DNA from 2 places in the Weizmannia sp. WK01 genome. Region 2 is predicted to be linked to the other one. Evidence: a T-box and tRNA genes for the amino acid it is inferred to sense, from the RefSeq annotation. Region 2 holds a T-box; the other holds one or more tRNA genes.
The links. The T-box of region 2 lies ahead of tyrS (tyrosine--tRNA ligase). A T-box ahead of a tRNA ligase gene usually reads a tRNA of that ligase, here a tRNA-Tyr.
Positions count from the first base shown of each region.

Region 1 (10,335 bases), 370 kb from region 2:
CAGCCGGATGCCGCCTCCTGGTAAAGTACCTGCCGCGTTTGAAGCCGCACCCGTTTCGCATAATGCAGGGCGTCCCTCCTTGCACGGCAGGCATTCGCCACAGCTTGGTACAAACACACAAACAACATGGTCACCCGGCGCAAGATCCGTCACACCTTTACCGGTTTTCACCACTTCACCGGCAGCCTCATGCCCAAGAGCCATCGGTAAAGGCCGGGGTCTGCTGCCATTTATAACAGACAAATCCGAGTGGCACAAACTGGCCGCCTTCATCTTGACAAGCACTTCTCCTTGTTGCGGTTCATCGAGTTCCAATGTTTCAATTTTAATCGGTTTGCTTGCTGCATATGGCATAGCAGCACCTGATTCCCGTAGTACAGCAGCTCTGATCTTCACTCTCACCCATCTCCTCTGAAATTCGTTATGTATCAGCGCACTTGAACGGTTTTCAAAGCCTACGAATATCACTTATATGCTTTGTTTTCGGCGAATTGGGATTGCTGAACAAATCTGGAACGCCCGGAACTAGCTGATATGCTTCATAGCCTTGATAAGTATAGTGATTTGTGTTTAGATTCGCTATTATTAAATTCTTTATTTTATTTTACGACTGAATAATGAAAAAAACAAATAAGCAGCCTTTAGTAAATGCAAACCGAAATTCATCCCTTACCTTCTGCCCTTCACCGATTGAAGAGAGTGACTTCTTCCGGAAAATGAAAAAACGCTCCTTACTAGATTATAAGGAACGTTTTACCGAAAAACTGAAATGTGATCTTTTGATACCGGTGGTCGGGGTCGAACCGACACTCCCGAAGGAACACGATTTTGAGTCGTGCGCGTCTGCCAATTCCGCCACACCGGCATGATCCTATGAATCTCAAACAAAACTGTTTGTTATGTCACTTTTATAATTATATCCAGATCGTAAAAAATGTCAATAACCATTGTGTGAAAAAGGGAAGCAAAACAGCTCCCCTATTCACATATGATCTTCCTTCAGTTCACTTAGGATCTCATAAGACCGCAGCCGCTCTTCATGGTTGTAAATATGCGATACAAACATCAACTCATCGACCTGTGTATCATCCAAAAATTCTTCCATTTTCTCTTTGATTGTCTGTTTTGAACCGATAAAAGCATATTCAAGCTGACGCAATGCCGCTTCTTTTTCAAACGGAGTCCAAATCCCGTTCATGCTATCGACAGGCGGCTGCAGCGTCTGCGATTTTCCACGGATAACGCCGAGGAAAAACTGGTACAGGCTTGTTGCGATCCTTTCTGCTTCTGCATCTGTGTCAGCTGCTACGCCATTCACACACGCAATCACATATGGCTTTTGCAAATACTTGGACGGTTTGAAGTTCTCCCGATAAAGGTATAAAGCATCAAACAATTGCGCTGGTGCAAAATGGCTTGCAAACGAAAACGGCAGGCCGAGCCTGGCAGCAAGTGTGGCACTGTATGTACTTGACCCAAGAAGCCAAACCGGAACATCCACCCCTTCTGCCACGACGGCCCGTGCATACGTCCTGCGTTCTTTATCCGAGAGAAAATAGTTCATCAGTTCTTGGACATTATCCGGAAAATCCATTTCCCCGCCCCTTAAATTCCTTCTGAGCGCCGCAGCTGTCAATTGGTCTGTACCCGGCGCACGGCCAAGGCCGAGATCAATTCTGCCTGGATAGATGGAACCCAGTGTTCCAAACTGCTCAGCCACGACAAGCGGTGCATGATTTGGAAGCATCACACCGCCAGACCCGACACGGATGGTTTTCGTCCCTGCCGCTATATACCCGACTAAAACAGCCGTTGCAGAGCTGGCTACTCCCACCATATTATGGTGCTCCGCGAGCCAGTATCGTTTGTAGCCCCAATTTTCAACATGCTGTGCGAGGCTTAGGCTATTTTTAAACGAATCTGCCGGTGTCTTTCCAGATAAAACGGGGATCAAATCTAAAACCGAAAATGCAACGTCATTCAACTTTTTTTGACTACCCATTGTCCGCTTCCTTTCCTTCTACTCGTGAAGATAGATCTATTGTAAAATAACAGATTCCCAAAACAAAATGATTTGCCTAACCTGTCCGGTGTATCCCAATGATGAGAACGTTCGTTTATGATACTGAAATTAAGGGAAAATGCAATGAAAAACAGTGCTCGTATGATCGGACCCATGGGCGTTGGGTGTTTCGGGTACAAGCTTCCCAATAGAAGCAGCAGAAAGAGCATTGGTATCCAAACTTCATGAAGTTGGCGAAATGGAAAATAGACTGCTTGTTGAAGCAGTATGCATAACTGGATCAATCGTTGGAAAGCCCCGTAAAAGTGAACAATCGAGAGAAAACCGGACCTTTTAAAGGAGGGGGTTAGCGATGCAAATTGGCATGGACTTATTAAAATTGATTATGGGCTTTCTTGCGCTCATTTTTTGTCTAAAATGTACCGGCGCCAAAAGCATTTCAAACCTTACGCCAATCGACTTCATCTGGAGCATAATGCTGTCTGAAATCGTCGGCAACGGCCTTTATGACCCAAGTGTAAAATGGTACTACATTCTTGTGATGCTTTCTGTTTAGGTCATCATTAAAATCATTTTTGACATCCTCATTTATCGCTATGATAAACTGGAAAAATTCCTTATCGGGGATAAAACGGTGATTATCGATAAAGGAAAAATTAACAAAGTCGTACTGAAAAAAAATAAAATTGATATGAATCAACTGTCGGAGTTATTGAGAAAGCAGGGCGTATTTTTGCTTGATGAAATTGACCAGGCCTATCTTGAAAAAGATGGGACGATTACGGTAAAAAAAAGAAAAAACAACCCTAGTAAATAGTAGGCTGCCCAGTTCTGTTCTCATTATAAAAGGAAAATCTAAGATAGTATTTCCAAACCTTTCTTATTAGATCAATTCCCTTTTTGTACAAGTTAAACAACTATAGATACTCACAAGTGTACGCTTTCAAGCAGCCACTTAAATTGGCCTCGGCTTCAATAATATAATTGCAATAAAAAAACGCTTCTCTTTATCTTGAGAAGCGTTCCATTTGGCATCAGCTTTCAATGTGATGCTATTATACCGGTGGTCGGGGTCGAACCGACACTCCCGAAGGAACACGATTTTGAGTCGTGCGCGTCTGCCAATTCCGCCACACCGGCATGATATGATGGAGGCGGCAACCGGAATCGAACCGGTGATAAAGGTTTTGCAGACCTCTGCCTTACCTCTTGGCTATGCCGCCATCAATGGAGCGGAAGACGGGATTCGAACCCGCGACCCCCACCTTGGCAAGGTGATGTTCTACCACTGAACTACTTCCGCATACTGGGCCAGCTGGATTCGAACCAGCGCATGACGGAGTCAAAGTCCGTTGCCTTACCGCTTGGCTATGGCCCAATAAATATGGGGCGGATGGTGGGAATCGAACCCACGAATGCCGGAGCCACAATCCGGTGCGTTAACCACTTCGCCACAACCGCCATCATAATGGCAGGGGCAGTAGGAATCGAACCCACACTGGAGGTTTTGGAGACCTCTGTTCTACCTTTAAACTATGCCCCTTTAAAAAATGGAGGGGGACGGATTCGAACCGCCGAACCCTGAGGGAGCGGATTTACAGTCCGCCGCGTTTAGCCACTTCGCTACCCCTCCATATTGCGTGGTGCCGGCCAGAGGACTTGAACCCCCAACCTACTGATTACAAGTCAGTTGCTCTACCAATTGAGCTAGACCGGCCAAATGGTGGCTCGGGACGGAATCGAACCGCCGACACAAGGATTTTCAGTCCTTTGCTCTACCGACTGAGCTACCGAGCCACAATTATGTAAAATGGATGGCGGTCCCGACGGGAATCGAACCCGCGATCTCCTGCGTGACAGGCAGGCGTGATAACCGCTACACTACGGGACCTTTATATGTAAATTGCGGGGGCAGGATTTGAACCTGCGACCTTCGGGTTATGAGCCCGACGAGCTACCAGACTGCTCCACCCCGCGATGATAAAATGGTGGAGGATGACGGGATCGAACCGCCGACCCTCTGCTTGTAAGGCAGACGCTCTCCCAGCTGAGCTAATCCTCCAGTTATAATGATGACCCGTACGGGATTCGAACCCGTGTTACCGCCGTGAAAGGGCGGTGTCTTAACCGCTTGACCAACGGGCCATATGGATCATGACGGAGAGCAAGGGATTCGAACCCTTGAGACAGCTTTTAGCCGCCTACACGATTTCCAATCGTGCTCCTTCGGCCTCTCGGACAGCTCTCCATGATGGCTCCGCAGGTAGGATTCGAACCTACGACCGATCGGTTAACAGCCGATTGCTCTACCACTGAGCTACTGCGGAATACAAGCCCGGCAGCGTCCTACTCTCGCAGGGGGAAACCCCCAACTACCATCGGCGCTGGAAAGCTTAACTTCCGTGTTCGGGATGGGAACGGGTGTGACCTTTCCGCCATCGCCACCGGACCTTAATGACAAAAATCATTATAACAAAGTTTTCATTTCTTATCAACAGGAATTATGTGATTCCCTGAAAACCGGATGGGAGAAAAAACTGTAAACGGAGAATGCGTTTTTACTTCTAACTTTGAGAATTGTCTAGCTCCAGCGCACCTTTTTCAAGGCGGCCTTCACTTTTCTATTTGGTTAAGTCCTCGATCGATTAGTATCCGTCAGCTCCACGCGTCGCCGCGCTTCCACCCCGGACCTATCAACCTGATCATCTTTCAGGGATCTTACCAGTATAAACTGTGGGAAATCTCATCTTGAGGGGGGCTTCATGCTTAGATGCTTTCAGCACTTATCCCTTCCGCACATAGCTACCCAGCGATGCCTTTGGCAAGACAACTGGTACACCAGCGGTGCGTCCATCCCGGTCCTCTCGTACTAAGGACAGCTCCTCTCAAATTTCCTGCGCCCGCGACGGATAGGGACCGAACTGTCTCACGACGTTCTGAACCCAGCTCGCGTACCGCTTTAATGGGCGAACAGCCCAACCCTTGGGACCGACTACAGCCCCAGGATGCGATGAGCCGACATCGAGGTGCCAAACCTCCCCGTCGATGTGGACTCTTGGGGGAGATCAGCCTGTTATCCCCAGGGTAGCTTTTATCCGTTGAGCGATGGCCCTTCCATGCGGAACCACCGGATCACTAAGCCCGACTTTCGTCCCTGCTCGACTTGTAAGTCTCGCAGTCAAGCTCCCTTATGCCTTTACACTCTGCGAATGATTTCCAACCATTCTGAGGGAACCTTTGGGCGCCTCCGTTACCTTTTAGGAGGCGACCGCCCCAGTCAAACTGCCTGCCTGACACTGTCTCCCACCCCGGTAAGGGGTGCGGGTTAGAATTTCAATACAGCCAGGGTAGTATCCCACCGATGCCTCCGCCGAAGCTGGCGCTCCGGTTTCCAAGGCTCCTACCTATCCTGTACAAGCTGTACCGAAATTCAATATCAGGCTGCAGTAAAGCTCCATGGGGTCTTTCCGTCCTGTCGCGGGTAACCTGCATCTTCACAGGTACTATAATTTCACCGAGTCTCTCGTTGAGACAGTGCCCAGATCGTTACACCTTTCGTGCGGGTCAGAACTTACCTGACAAGGAATTTCGCTACCTTAGGACCGTTATAGTTACGGCCGCCGTTTACTGGGGCTTCAGTTCAGAGCTTCGCCTTACGGCTAACCCCTCTCCTTAACCTTCCAGCACCGGGCAGGTGTCAGCCCCTATACTTCGCCTTGCGGCTTCGCAGAGACCTGTGTTTTTGCTAAACAGTCGCCTGGGCCTATTCACTGCGGCTTCCCGGGGCATACACCCCAAAAAGCACCCCTTCTCCCGAAGTTACGGGGTCATTTTGCCGAGTTCCTTAACGAGAGTTCTCTCGCTCACCTTAGGATTCTCTCCTCGCCTACCTGTGTCGGTTTGCGGTACGGGCGCCTTTCACCTCACTAGAGGCTTTTCTTGGCAGTGTGGAATCAGGAACTTCGGTACTAAAATTTCCCTCGCCATCACAGCTCCGCCTTGGCGCGAAGGATTTGCCTCCGCACCGGCCTAACTGCTTGGACGCGATCAACCAGTGTCGCGCTTGCCCTATCCTCCTGCGTCCCCCCATCGTTCAAACGGTGAAGAGGCGGTACAGGAATATCAACCTGTTGTCCATCGCCTACGCCTTTCGGCCTCGGCTTAGGCCCCGACTAACCCTGAGCGGACGAGCCTTCCTCAGGAAACCTTAGGCATTCGGTGGAAGGGATTCTCACCCTTCTTTCGCTACTCATACCGGCATTCTCACTTCTAAGCACTCCACCGGTCCTTCCGGTCCGGCTTCAACGCCCTTAGAACGCTCTCCTACCACGGACACCAAATGGTGTCCATCCGCAGCTTCGGTGATACGTTTAGCCCCGGTACATTTTCGGCGCAGCGTCACTCGACCAGTGAGCTATTACGCACTCTTTGAATGATGGCTGCTTCTAAGCCAACATCCTGGTTGTCTAAGCAACGCCACATCCTTTTCCACTTAACGTATACTTTGGGACCTTAGCTGGCGGTCTGGGCTGTTTCCCTTTCGACCATGGATCTTATCACTCACAGTCTGACTCCCAAGCATAAGTTTTTGGCATTCGGAGTTTGTCTGAATTCGGTAACCCGATGAGGGCCCCTCGTCCAAACAGTGCTCTACCTCCAAAACTCTTCGCTTGAGGCTAGCCCTAAAGCTATTTCGGAGAGAACCAGCTATCTCCAAGTTCGATTGGAATTTCTCCGCTACCCACACCTCATCCCCGCACTTTTCAACGTGCGTGGGTTCGGGCCTCCAGCAAGTGTTACCTTGCCTTCACCCTGGACATGGGTAGATCACCTGGTTTCGGGTCTGCGGCCTCATACTCTTTCGCCCTGTTCAGACTCGCTTTCGCTGCGGCTCCGCTTCTTCAGCTTAACCTTGCATGAGACCGTAACTCGCCGGTTCATTCTACAAAAGGCACGCCATCACCCGTTAACGGGCTCTGACTACTTGTAGGCACACGGTTTCAGGATCTCTTTCACTCCCCTCCCGGGGTGCTTTTCACCTTTCCCTCACGGTACTAGTTCACTATCGGTCACTAGGGAGTATTTAGCCTTGGGAGATGGTCCTCCCGGATTCCGGCGGGATTCCTCGTGTCCCGCCGTACTCAGGATCCACTCGGGAGAGAACGAAGTGTCAGTTACAGGGCTTTTACCTTCTCCGGCAGGCCTTTCCAGGCCGCTTCACTTACCCCGTTCTTTTGTAACTCCCATATGAGTGTCCTACAACCCCGGAAGGCAAGCCTTCCGGTTTGGGCTGTTTCCTGTTCGCTCGCCGCTACTTGGGAAATCGCAATTGCTTTCTCTTCCTCCGGGTACTGAGATGTTTCAGTTCCCCGGGTGTGCCCTTCCTGCCCTATGGATTCAGGCAGGAATCCTGTCCGATTAAAGACAGGGGGTTTCCCCATTCGGAAATCTCCGGATCAAAGCTTACGTACAGCTCCCCGGAGCATATCGGTGTTTGTACCGTCCTTCATCGGCTCCTAGTGCCAAGGCATCCACCGTGCGCCCTTTCTAACTTAACCATAAAAAGGTTTAAATCCAAAAATAAGCGATTCTCGGTTTACTTGGTTTGTTTCTCCTATCCGGTTTTCAAAGAACACATACTGAAGGATTGAACCTTCAAAACTGAACAAAACGGAAACGTCAAACTTAATTGTGGAAAACGAAGTTTTCCTTTTCTGTCTAGCTCCGGGCGCTATCGGCTAGCGTATTTCTACGTCTTCTCCCTACGATAAGTCAACATCGATTCGCCTTTAAGGCTCATCGTGTTTCCTTTATCTCAGTCGAAGACTACGAAATCCGTACACCGATGAACGAGCGCCCTACGCTTTTCCCCTTAGAAAGGAGGTGATCCAGCCGCACCTTCCGATACGGCTACCTTGTTACGACTTCACCCCAATCATCTGTCCCACCTTCGGCGGCTGGCTCCATAAAGGTTACCTCACCGACTTCGGGTGTTACAAACTCTCGTGGTGTGACGGGCGGTGTGTACAAGGCCCGGGAACGTATTCACCGCGGCATGCTGATCCGCGATTACTAGCGATTCCGGCTTCATGCAGGCGGGTTGCAGCCTGCAATCCGAACTGGGAATGGTTTTCTGGGATTGGCTTAACCTCGCGGTCTCGCAGCCCTTTGTACCATCCATTGTAGCACGTGTGTAGCCCAGGTCATAAGGGGCATGATGATTTGACGTCATCCCCACCTTCCTCCGGTTTGTCACCGGCAGTCACCTTAGAGTGCCCAACTGAATGCTGGCAACTAAGGTCAAGGGTTGCGCTCGTTGCGGGACTTAACCCAACATCTCACGACACGAGCTGACGACAACCATGCACCACCTGTCACTCTGTCCCCCGAAGGGGAAGGCCCTGTCTCCAGGGAGGTCAGAGGATGTCAAGACCTGGTAAGGTTCTTCGCGTTGCTTCGAATTAAACCACATGCTCCACCGCTTGTGCGGGCCCCCGTCAATTCCTTTGAGTTTCAGCCTTGCGGCCGTACTCCCCAGGCGGAGTGCTTAATGCGTTAGCTGCAGCACTAAAGGGCGGAAACCCTCTAACACTTAGCACTCATCGTTTACGGCGTGGACTACCAGGGTATCTAATCCTGTTTGCTCCCCACGCTTTCGCGCCTCAGCGTCAGTTACAGACCAGAGAGCCGCCTTCGCCACTGGTGTTCCTCCACATCTCTACGCATTTCACCGCTACACGTGGAATTCCACTCTCCTCTTCTGCACTCAAGCCTCCCAGTTTCCAATGACCGCTTGCGGTTGAGCCGCAAGATTTCACATCAGACTTAAGAAGCCGCCTGCGCGCGCTTTACGCCCAATAATTCCGGACAACGCTTGCCACCTACGTATTACCGCGGCTGCTGGCACGTAGTTAGCCGTGGCTTTCTGGCCGGGTACCGTCAAGGCGCCGCCCTGTTCGAACGGCACTTGTTCTTCCCCGGCAACAGAGTTTTACGACCCGAAGGCCTTCTTCACTCACGCGGCGTTGCTCCGTCAGACTTTCGTCCATTGCGGAAGATTCCCTACTGCTGCCTCCCGTAGGAGTTTGGGCCGTGTCTCAGTCCCAATGTGGCCGATCACCCTCTCAGGTCGGCTACGCATCGTTGCCTTGGTGAGCCGTTACCCCACCAACTAGCTAATGCGCCGCGGGCCCATCTGTAAGTGACAGCCGAAGCCGTCTTTCCTTTTTCCTCCATGCGGAGGAAAAAACTATCCGGTATTAGCCCCGGTTTCCCGGCGTTATCCCGATCTTACAGGCAGGTTGCCCACGTGTTACTCACCCGTCCGCCGCTAACCTTTTAAAAGCAAGCTTTTAAAAGGTCCGCACGACTTGCATGTATTAGGCACGCCGCCAGCGTTCGTCCTGAGCCAGGATCAAACTCTCAGTAAAGATGTTTGATAAAAGCTCAAAAAGAATTTGACGTTTCGTTTTGTCCAGTTTTCAAGGAACAATCCGTTTTGACAGTGACTAAATTATTATACCATCATAACGAAGTCTTTGTCAATAACTTTTTTCGTCTTTCGTCGTTGCTCTTTCATGTTCATCAGCGACGTATATAACTATACCAAGTTATTTATTATGCGTCAATACTAAATTTGATATTTTTTTATTGTTTTTTTGGAATCCGGTACCGTCTATGGAAGATTTCAGGCCCCTTTGTCGGCACTGTAATTTCCTCGATCATATTTTTTTCAATTAAAAATTCAAGCAGAACAGGCAAGTCAATACTGTACGATTGAAGGCCTGGATGGAAAAGCAGTTCGTCAATTGTCCATTCTTCCCGTTCTTCCATCAGTTCCAGTAAATGCTGCGCGCCAAACGATGTCTTCGAATAAATGTGGAATTCACTCGCAAGAAAGAGCAGTTCAAGGCGCTTTTCCAGCGACTCTTCACTTGTTACCAGTTCTTCGTACAACTTGAAGATTTGCAGATCAATTTGCTTTACCTGGTTCCAGACGGTTATTTCCGGGTGAAAGCCGTTTTCGATCACCGCGAGTCTGGCGAGATGGTGCAAGGCGTGAATGATGTGATTATAGGCATCGAGGTACTGGCGCTGTTTGAAGAAGTCTTTCCCGTTTAAATACCGACGGATCAATTTGGCAAATTCCGTGCCGATTTTGACCTTTCGTTCATGAAACGGAAAATCCCTTACTTCATCTTTTAAACGTGCCATGTACTCATTCCGGTCAAATAAGATCAGCCCTTCTGTAATCCATTCAAATATATTGCTGTTTGTCCCGTACAGCATCCACTCTTTCAACTGGTTCTCTG
Region 1 is NZ_CP109616.1:2,785,563-2,795,897, forward strand. Features, by position in the region: gene OF158_RS13370 (zinc-dependent alcohol dehydrogenase family protein) at 1-396, opposite strand, end outside; tRNA gene OF158_RS13375 (tRNA-Leu) at 784-865, opposite strand; gene OF158_RS13380 (LLM class flavin-dependent oxidoreductase) at 983-2,002, opposite strand; gene OF158_RS13385 (DUF421 domain-containing protein) at 2,376-2,579, shown strand; gene OF158_RS13390 (YetF domain-containing protein) at 2,628-2,840, shown strand; tRNA gene OF158_RS13395 (tRNA-Leu) at 3,082-3,163, opposite strand; tRNA gene OF158_RS13400 (tRNA-Cys) at 3,173-3,246, opposite strand; tRNA gene OF158_RS13405 (tRNA-Gly) at 3,252-3,326, opposite strand; tRNA gene OF158_RS13410 (tRNA-Gln) at 3,330-3,401, opposite strand; tRNA gene OF158_RS13415 (tRNA-His) at 3,409-3,484, opposite strand; tRNA gene OF158_RS13420 (tRNA-Trp) at 3,493-3,566, opposite strand; tRNA gene OF158_RS13425 (tRNA-Tyr) at 3,575-3,656, opposite strand; tRNA gene OF158_RS13430 (tRNA-Thr) at 3,665-3,740, opposite strand; tRNA gene OF158_RS13435 (tRNA-Phe) at 3,745-3,820, opposite strand; tRNA gene OF158_RS13440 (tRNA-Asp) at 3,839-3,914, opposite strand; tRNA gene OF158_RS13445 (tRNA-Met) at 3,927-4,000, opposite strand; tRNA gene OF158_RS13450 (tRNA-Val) at 4,010-4,085, opposite strand; tRNA gene OF158_RS13455 (tRNA-Glu) at 4,097-4,168, opposite strand; tRNA gene OF158_RS13460 (tRNA-Ser) at 4,182-4,271, opposite strand; tRNA gene OF158_RS13465 (tRNA-Asn) at 4,276-4,350, opposite strand; rRNA gene rrf (5S ribosomal RNA) at 4,357-4,472, opposite strand; rRNA gene OF158_RS13475 (23S ribosomal RNA) at 4,649-7,581, opposite strand; rRNA gene OF158_RS13480 (16S ribosomal RNA) at 7,900-9,453, opposite strand; gene OF158_RS13485 (nucleotidyltransferase-like protein) at 9,671-10,335, opposite strand, start outside.
Region 1: it encodes a tRNA-Tyr, which carries the amino acid that the T-box ahead of tyrS (tyrosine--tRNA ligase) is inferred to sense. The anticodon was not compared.

Region 2 (10,335 bases):
GACTTATTACCATGCAAAAAGCATGCCAACTGCTGCAACATCCCCTTTTGCTTTGTATTTGTAAAAAAATAAACCGTTTTCTATGTACAATATATTTACATAATTGTAAATCAAATGTACAATACCTTTACACGACAAAGGGGAGGAGGAGGGAAATGGCAAATGAACTGTCTTATTTGCAGTCGGTATTATCAGCGGAAAATGATGCGATTACGATTGTAAACGAAAAAAAGGAAGTCATTTATTGGAACGATGCCGCCGTCCGGACTTACAATATTCCAAAAGAAATGATCTTAACCAAAAAAATTACCGATTTTTTTCGTGATGATGATTTAATGGTGCTCAAAGTGTTGCGGACAAAAGCCCGTATTACCGATCAGTATCACCGGCCCCGCCCTGACAAGCATGTTGTTGTGAACGCCCGGCCCATTTTTGATAACAGCGGCAGTCTGATCGGCGCGGTATCCGTGGAACGCGATATCACCCAGATTGTCAGGCTGAACGACAATCTCGTCTCCACTTCTATTGAGCTGAATGAATTGCGCCAAAAAATGTACACAAGCTATGAAGAAACGCCTTTTTCCAAATTAAAAGGGAAAAGCCGCGTGCTCCGGAATACGATCCAAATTGCGGCGAAAGCGGCGAAAACGGATGCCGTCACGCTTATTCTCGGCGAGTCCGGCACAGGGAAAGAGATATGCGCGCGCGCCATCCATGAAGCAAGTGCGCGGAAAAACGGCCCTTTTATTCCGGTGAACTGCGGCTCGATTCCTTCTGCCTTGTTTGAAAGCGAATTATTCGGCTATGAACCAGGCACCTTTACGGGTGCGGAGAAAAAAGGAAAAGCCGGAAAAATTGAAGAAGCGGACGGAGGTACGCTGTTTTTGGACGAAATCGGCGAACTGCCGCTCGATATGCAGGTGAAATTGCTACGCGTGCTGCAGGAAAAAGTGATTTACCGCATTGGCGACGCTTCGGGCAGGAAAATCAATGTCCGCTTTATTGCCGCCACAAACCAGGACATTGAAAAAATGATGAAAGAAAAGACATTCAGGTCGGACCTTTATTACCGGCTAAATGTTATTCAAATTACGATGCCGCCATTAAGGATGCGCCCAGACGATATTCCGATCCTTGCCCGCTACTTTCTAAAACAATTTGCCGTCCAGTATAAAATGCCTGAACCGGAGCTTGCCCCCGATGCCCTCTCTTTCCTGCAAACGTACGATTGGCCGGGGAATGTCCGGGAGCTCAGGAATTTAATGGAACGGATGGTGATTTTATCAGAAAAGCCGTTTATTGACCGTACTTCCCTTCTTCGCTTTTTCCAAGGAACCGAAATGCGGGCGTCCGAACACGTCCTCCCGGAAAGCGGCACTTTGCCTGTGGAAAAAGAAAATATGGAAAAACAGCTCATCGAAAAAGCATTGCGCAAAGCAGGCGGGAACAAATCCGCCGCAGCAAAAGAACTGGGCATTTCAAGGGTCACCTTGTATCAGAAGTTGAAAAAATTTGGAATTGGGAGCTGACTTCCGGCGGGAAAAACGAAAAGAGAAAGGCAAGTCGCAATTGGAACCATAAAAAAGGGATGCACATTTTAGGCATCTCCATTGTGCATCCCTTTATCCTCAATGTTTAATTAAAAAGTATTTTTTCTTTCCCCTTCTAATGACGGTAAATTCGCCGCCGATTTTATCCTGTTCCCCTAACGCATAGCCGAGATCCGTTATGCGGTCACCGTTTACGTAAATGGCACCGTTTTGGATATCTTCGCGTGCCTGGCGTTTTGACGGGGAGATTTTGGCGGCAACGAGCAACTCCACAAGCTGCTTTTGTTCTTCGCTTTCAAGCTGGAATGACGGAACATCTTTAAATCCCTGCTTCATTTCTTCAGCCGACAGTTTCTTCACATTGCCGCTGAACAATGCTTCCGTAATATTCAAAGCCTGCTGCAATGCTTCCTCCCCATGGATCAGTTTTGTCATTTCCGCGGCCAGCGCTTTTTGGGCTTTGCGGAGATGCGGTTCGGTTTCAACCGATTTTTCCAGCTCTTCGATTTCTTCTTTTGGCAAGAAGGTGAAGTACTTCAAGTATTTTACGACATCGAGGTCAGCCGTGTTGACCCAGAACTGGTAAAACTCATATGGCGATGTTTTCTCGGCATCGAGCCAGACTGCGCCGCTTTCTGTTTTCCCGAATTTGGTGCCGTCCGCTTTTGTGACAAGCGGAATGGTTAGTCCGAAAGCTTTTTCGCCTTCCGGTTCAAGCTTGCGGATCAGCTCAAGGCCGCTTGTAATATTGCCCCACTGGTCACTTCCGCCGATTTGCAGGCGGCAGTTGTATTGTTTATACAAGTTAAAGTAGTCGACGGCCTGGAGGATCGTATATGTAAATTCCGTAAACGAAATACCAGTTTCAAGCCGGGATGCGATCGTATCTTTTGCAAGCATGTAGTTGATGCCGATATGCTTTCCGTAATCACGCAGGAAAGTAACAAGGTCCATCGAGCCGTGCCAGTCATAGTTATTGACCATGATGGCGGCTGACTCGCCGTCAAAATCGAAAAATCGTTCCAGCTGTTTTCTCAATGCTTCGCCGTTTTGCTTGACCTTTTCAACCGTTAACAGCTTTCTTTCTTCCTTCTTGCCGCTCGGGTCGCCGATCATGCCGGTTGCCCCGCCGAGCACGACAATCGGCCGGTGTCCCGCCTGCTGGAAGCGACGCAGCGTGAGGTACGGGAGAAGATGCCCGATATGCATGCTGTCGCCTGTCGGGTCAATCCCGCAATACAGGGTCACTTTCCGGTTTTGAAGCAACTCCGCGAGCCCTTCTTCGTCTGTTTGCTGGTAAATGATCCCCCGCCATTTTAAATCTTCAAGTAAATCCATTTAAAATCCCACTCCTTTTTTATGTAGCCTCTGGTGCCGGCATCTTTCAGGTTCCAAGTGCCCTACTTAACGATGATGGGATCATGAAACCTGTATGCTGCCTTCTTTTTCCTGTAAACAATAAAAACGCCCCTCCGTCAAAACGAAGGGACGATTGTATCGCGTTACCACCCAACTTGAGAATTGCTTCTCCACTCATTTGGATAACGGCTGGGGGCCGTCTGCCGTATCCGGCAAAAGCTCCGGGGTGTAATTCGCCGCCTGCCTGTACCGGTTCGCACCAACCACCGGCTCTCTTGTATGCAGCAACAGGAAGCTACTTGATCCTTTCGACGCTTCATTCATCAAATTGTAAGTTATTTTACCATATACATTTTGAAATGTCAACCTTGCCAAGCAGGCTGCACCAGCGCTTTCTTCAAATCCGGTAATGCCCATTTTAACCTTTCCTCATCCGGCAAAGGCCCTGTTCCGTCCCGAAGCACGCCTTCCAGCGTGTCTTCCCGTTTTCTTCCAACCCAAACCGTGCCTTTCCGATCGTATACACCCGGCAATCACCGGGCATGGGCGGCAACACCGGCAATCCGTTCCGGGCAGGTGTAAATATTCATCGACCCGCCGCGGATAAAGCCGATCGTGGTAATGCCGAGTTCTTCGGCGGATTCCAGGGCGAGTGTGGTGGGTGCCGATTTCGATAAAATCACCTCGCAGCCGATTTTGGCTGTCTTCAATAAAATTTCCGAGGAAATGCGCCCGCTGAATGCAAGGATTTTCCCTTTTGTGGAAACCTGATTTTTCAAACAATATCCGTAAATTTTATCAAGCGCGTTATGGCGGCCGATATCCATCCGGCTGACAAGGATCCCGCCGGCATCGCACAGCGCAGCATTATGGACGCCCCCTGTTTTTTTAAACACTTCGGCATTCTCCTGCAATGCTTCCATCAGCCGGAAACAATCATCAACTGTAATCCGGACGTGCACACCGTCCATTTTTTTCGCCGCCAGAGCATCATTGACAAAAACAAACGCCTGCCTGCTCATTCCACAGCAGGAGGTGATATAACGTTTATTTTGCAGCTGTTCGTAATAAGGATTAAGATGATCGGTCCGGACATGGACGAATCCTCCTTTTTCATCCGTCCAGATGTCGCGGATATCTTCATAGCGCCGGACAACCCTTTCCGACACAAGATAACCGACCGCCATGTCCTCGATATATTCAGGTGTGCACACCATCGTCACCCATTCCTGCCCATTCACTTTTAATGTCACCGGGAATTCCGTTGCGACTGTATCCAGCGCCCGTTCGAGCCTCCCGTTCTTGAAACGGAGAATTTCCCTCTGCGTGTCCACATTTTTCATGGGTTCAACAGCCCCCTGTCTATAATGTTTTATTTTAAAGGAATCAGATTAAAAACAAAAGCCGCCCGCTCAAATAGGCAAAACACTCTGATGGTTTGTTCATTTTTGCATCAGATGCTAGAATAAAAAAAGAGAATGATAGTTTTATTTTTGCAAAGGTTTGGTATAAGTAACAGAGTTGCCGGTTTTTTGTATTCTTTTCTGAAGGCCTGCCTTCACTGTTTGCAAAAGGAGGAAAAGAAATGGAAACCAAATCGATTCACATCACGATTGATGGCCGGGATTATGAAGCCCGCCCCGGCGAGAAAATCATCGATGTGATCAACCGGAATGATATTTTTCATCCACAAATTTGCTATTACCCGGAAGTAGATCCGATCCAAACTTGCGACACGTGTATTGCGGAAGTGAACGGGGAACTGATGCGCACCTGTTCGACGGCGGCGGAGGACGGCATGGTGGTCCGCCTCAGCGATGACCAGTCGGAAGCGGCCCGGCATGACGCGATGGACAGGATTCTCGCCAACCACCTTTTATACTGTACGGTGTGCGACAATAACAACGGCAACTGCATCGTCCACAATACAACGGAAAAAATGGGCATCGAACACCAGAAATATCCGTTTACGCCAAAAACGGACGCAAGCGGGGTCGACTATTCGCACCCGTTTTACCGGTACGACCCGAACCAGTGCATCGCATGCGGGAGATGCGTGGAAGCCTGCCAAAATCTGCAGGTGAACGAAACGCTTTCCATTGACTGGGAAGCAGAACGCCCGCGCGTCATTTGGGATAACGGCGTTCCGATCAATGAATCGTCATGCGTTTCCTGCGGGCATTGCGTCACCGTCTGCCCTTGCAATGCACTGATGGAAAAATCGATGCTCGGCGAGGCAGGCTATTTAACCGGGCTTGAAGAGGATCTGCTCGACCCGATGATTGATCTTGTGAAAAAAGTCGAACCGGGTTACGGCAGCATTTTTGCCATATCCGAAATCGAAGCTTCGATGCGCGAACAGCGCACGAAAAAAACGAAAACCGTTTGCACCTTCTGCGGTGTCGGCTGCACATTTGAAGTATGGACAAAGGGCCGGAAAATTTTAAAAATCGAACCGAAGCATGAAGGCCCGGTAAACGCCATCTCCACTTGCATCAAAGGAAAATTCGGCTGGGATTTTGTCAATTCCGATAAACGGCTGACAAAACCGCTTGTCCGCAAAGACGGTAAATTTGTAGAAACATCATGGGATGAAGCGCTCAGCGTGGTGGCAAGCCGGCTGAAAGAAATCCATTCGCAATACGGAAAAGATGCGGTCGGTTTTATTTCTTCTTCAAAAGTCACCAATGAAGAAAACTATTTAATGCAAAAGCTGGCGCGCCAGGTATTTGAAACCAACAATGTCGACAACTGTTCGCGCTATTGCCAGTCGCCGGCAACGGACGGCCTGCTCAGAACCGTTGGCATGGGCGGCGACAGCGGCACGATTAAAGATATTGCCTCAGCCGGTCTTGTCATAATTGTCGGCGCGAACCCGGCGGAAGCCCACCCGGTCCTTGCAACTCGCATCAAACGGGCCCATAAACTGCACGGCCAGAAACTGATTGTTGCCGATATGCGCAAAAACGAAATGGCAGAGCGCGCTGATCTTTTTATCCATCCGAACCAGGGCACAGACCAGGTATGGCTGATGGCGGTGACGAAATATATCATCGACCAAGGCTGGCATGATGAAAACTTCATTGCGGAAAAAGTGAACTTTTTTGATGAATTTAAAGAAACGCTTGAAAAATACACGCTCGACTACGCTGAAAAGATGACCGGTATCCCGAAGGAAACGCTGATCCAAATCGCCGAAATGATCCATCAGGCAGACGGAACATGTATCCTCTGGGGCATGGGCGTCACGCAAAATACAGGTGGTTCCGATACGTCCGCTGCTATTTCCAATCTGCTTCTTGCAACCGGAAACTATACACGTCCGGGTACAGGCGCTTATCCACTGCGCGGGCATAACAACGTGCAAGGCGCATGCGATATGGGCACGCTGCCGGGATGGCTGCCGGGCTACCAGCATGTGGAGGATGATGCGGCACGCGAAAAATTTGAAAAAGCGTACGGCGTCAAAATCAGCAACAAACCGGGACTGAACAATATTGAAATGCTGCATGCGATTGCAGCCGGGCAGTTAAAAGCGATGTATATCATCGGCGAAGACATGGCGCTTGTCGACTCCGACGCCAACCATGTAAGCGAGGAACTTTCCAATCTTGACTTTCTTGTCGTCCAGGATGTCTTTTTCTCAAAAACGGCCCAATATGCGGATGTTATTTTGCCTGCAGCTCCGTCGCTTGAAAAAGAAGGCACCTTTACAAACACGGAACGCCGTGTGCAACGGCTATACCAGGCGCTCCCGGCTTTGGGCGAATCCAAACCGGACTGGTGGATTATCCAGGAAGTGGCAAAACGACTCGGCGCAGACTGGAATTACAGCCACCCGGGCGAAATATTTGCCGAAATGGCCAGCCTGACCCCGCTGTTTGCACAGGCAGACTACGACAAATTGGAAGGCTGGAACAGTTTCCTTTGGGGAAGCCTCGATGGTGCCAATACCCCGCTTCTTTACAAGGACGGCTTCCCGTTCCCGGACGGCAAAGCGCGGTTTGCCCTGACAGACTGGGTAAAACCGGCCGAATTTCCGGAACAATACGATTTGCATATTAATAACGGCCGGATGCTGGAACAGTTCCACGAAGGCAATCTGACCAATAAATCGGAAGGCATCGAATCAAAAGTCCCGGGCGTATTCGTTGAAGTGTCGCCGGAGCTTGCAAAAGAACGCAATCTCGACACCGGAGACCTTGTCCGCGTCACTTCCCCGTTCGGCTCGCTGCAACTGCATGTGCTGGTCACAGATCGCGTGCAGGGCAAAGAACTATACTTACCGATGCACTCGACGGAAAAAGAATCGGCGATCAACTTCTTAACCGGGCCGATTTACGATAAACGGCAAAGCACACCGGCGTTTAAACAAACGAAAGTGAAGATGGAACTGATCCGAAAAGGTGGGGAGTCACCACTGCCGAAATCAAACCACCGCGATAAGAAACGAAATCCTACACGCGGCGTGGAAGTCGAACGCAAATGGCAGCGCGAAGGCTATCAACCATTAACAGACGTACACTAAGAGAGGGGGAAAAAGGATGGCCGCTCCGATCACAGAGATTGCAAGACAGCAGCCGACGGAAGAAGAAGTCACCCGGCAAAAGCTCGAGGAATTGGAAAAACTGGTTGCCGATCATAAAGATGCGTTTGAAAATTTGATCCGGCTGATCGATGATTTCAATGATACTGGCGCACTGGAAGCCGCAAATGCAATGATTCTCGCAAAAAATGATATTTTAAAAATCGTCCTTGAGCAATTATCCCGGGAACAGGTCGTCAACCTGATCAACATGCTGCTCGGCACGGCCGGCGTCTTTATGAAAGCCGACCACGACCTTATTATCCACTTGATGAACGGTGTAGCATCAGGCTTTGATGAAGGCAAACAATTCATTGGCTCGGAAGAAAAAGTGACATTGTTCGGGCTGCTGAAATCGTTGAGCGACCCGGACGTCAACCGGGCAGTCGGTTTCGCCATTTCCTTTTTGAAGGGCATGGGAAAAGCGCTCCAGGAACCGGTGCCGAAAAAAGAAGACGTGGATAATGAAACATTGGCAAATATTTAACGCCATTCGAAAAGGAAGCACGGAAATGCGTGCTTCCTTTTTCATTGAAAATATTTTTGGTAGAGCGAACGGGCCTCTCTCTTATCTTTCGTACCGTGAATGAGCATCCTGCCGTCCGGAAATAAAACCGTCCGGTGACCTTCAAGCGCGGTGATCATTAAGTAGCCGTTATACTCTACGGCAGCACCGCCCGCTTTCATCTCCCGCGCCATGTTTTCAAGCTCGAACGCGCCCGGATGACGGATTTGTACTGTATCCCGCCCGCATAGCACATCAGCCGATGATTGGGATTGTAGGGCCGGATAGACCGGATGCCCCCCGCATGACGGACAGTCCTTATTTTTCATTTTTCCTGCTTTGATGAAATGATGTTCACCTTGCCAAATATCAAAAACGGCAACGGAATCGCGCGGCTTTTCCCCGGAAAGCAGTTTTAAAGCTTCCGTTGTCTCGTAAGCCGCAGTCATTTGCACAGCCGGCGCGATAATGCCTGCTGTATCGCACGTCGCGTGGTAAGCGGGGAGATGGCCAATCAGGCAGCGGAGGCAAGGCGTTTCTCCGGGAATGATCGGAAACGAAACACCACAGCTGCCGACGCAGGAGCCGTAAATCCACGGGATCCGGTATTTTTGCGCCAGGTCATTCACATAAAAGCGCGTCTCAAAATTATCGGTCCCGTCAATGATCACATCAACGCCTTCTCCCAAAATAGAAAGCAATTTCGGATCAAATGCATCGATCACATGCGCCTCGATACGGATGGTGCTGTTGATGGCTTTAAGCCGGTTTTTTGCAGCGATCGCTTTTGGCAAATGGTTGCGCGCATCTTCTTCGCAGTACAAATTTTGCCGCTGCAAATTCGTTTCATCGACATAGTCGCGGTCCACCATCGTGATTTTTCCGACCCCCGCCCGCGCCAAGCTTTCCGCAACAGCGGAGCCGAGCGCGCCGGCGCCAATTATGAGCACATGGCCTTTTGAAATGTTTTGCTGTCCGTTTTCACCGATCGGGGCAAACAGTATTTGCCGGGAATACCGTTCCATGCTCATTCCTCCTGCCTGATAAAATGCCCGCTTTTTCCGCCTGTTTTTTCGATCAGATAGGTCGGCCCGATGACCATGCCTTTGTCCAGTGCCTTGCACATATCATAGACGGTCAGCGCACATACGGACGCCGCTGTCAAAGCTTCCATTTCCACGCCCGTTTGCCCTTTCGTTTTGGCCGTTGTTTCGATGTCAAGGCGATACCCGTCTTCCCGTTTTTGCCAGCTGAACGAAATGTCAACGCCTGTCAGAGGCAACGGGTGGCACATCGGAATGACATCCGCCGTTTTTTTCGCGCCCATAATGCCGGCCACCTGCGCGACGGCAAGCACGTCCCCTTTTTTGATTTTAAAGTTTGTAATCTGTTCATAGACTTCCTTTGAAACGAGCACACTGCTTTTTGCACGCGCCGTCCTGGAGGTTTCCGGTTTTGCCGTTACATCGACCATTTTGACGCGGCCCTGTTCGTTCATATGCGTCAAGTTTCCCATTTTTCAACCTCCGCTGACCGGCGGAATGAGGGCAACGGTATCGCCGCTATGGACCATTTCCTCATCGCGGGCAAATTCTTCGTTCACGGCCACCATCACCGCGTCCTGCTGCAAAATCCCTTTTTCCGCAAGCGTCTCGCGCAGTTCGCCGACCGTCATATTTTCGCCATTGATTTCCATTTCAGAACGGCCAGCCTGTTCTTTTAAATGAGCAAATAACAATACTTTAATCATCATTCAAACGCCTCCGGTGCCCCTGATTCGTAAAAAACCGTTTCCTTTTGGTTGCCAACCCACATTTCGCCGTTTTCCCAATGTTCTTTTTTCCAGATCGGCACCATTTCTTTGATTCTTTCAATTGCGTACCGGTTTGCCCGGTAGGCCTCATCTCGGTGCGGGGCGGAAACCGCAATCGCAACCGCAATGTCGGAGATGTCGAGGCGTCCGATCCGGTGCACGATGGCCGTTTTGGCTGCCGGGAACTGCTGCCGGATTTCGGCACCGATTTGTTCCAATTTTTTCCGGGCCATTGGTTCGTATGCTTCATATTCCAGATACAATGTTTTCTTTCCTTTTGTCATTTCCCGGACAGTGCCGATAAAAGTGACAATAGCGCCCGCATTCCGGTCGGCAACCGCCTCGATCAGTTTGGAAACGTCCACCGGTTCTTTTACAATTTCAAACATACTTTCACTCCTTTAAAAACGCTTCAACCCATTCAATGCAGCTTTTCCGGTCAAAAAGTTTTATGCAGCCGGATAACGCCGGATTCAGGCTGAAGGCGGCCCGCACATTCGGCAGGCTGAGCAAATCCCTGTCT
Region 2 is NZ_CP109616.1:2,413,881-2,424,215, forward strand. Features, by position in the region: gene OF158_RS11555 (sigma-54 interaction domain-containing protein) at 156-1,529, shown strand; gene tyrS (tyrosine--tRNA ligase) at 1,629-2,888, opposite strand; T-box leader at 3,032-3,230, opposite strand; gene fdhD (formate dehydrogenase accessory sulfurtransferase FdhD) at 3,443-4,252, opposite strand; gene fdhF (formate dehydrogenase subunit alpha) at 4,495-7,437, shown strand; gene OF158_RS11575 (helical membrane plugin domain-containing protein) at 7,454-7,981, shown strand; gene OF158_RS11580 (ThiF family adenylyltransferase) at 8,023-9,024, opposite strand; gene moaC (cyclic pyranopterin monophosphate synthase MoaC) at 9,027-9,515, opposite strand; gene moaD (molybdopterin converting factor subunit 1) at 9,519-9,749, opposite strand; gene OF158_RS11595 (molybdenum cofactor biosynthesis protein MoaE) at 9,749-10,201, opposite strand; gene mobB (molybdopterin-guanine dinucleotide biosynthesis protein B) at 10,206-10,335, opposite strand, start outside.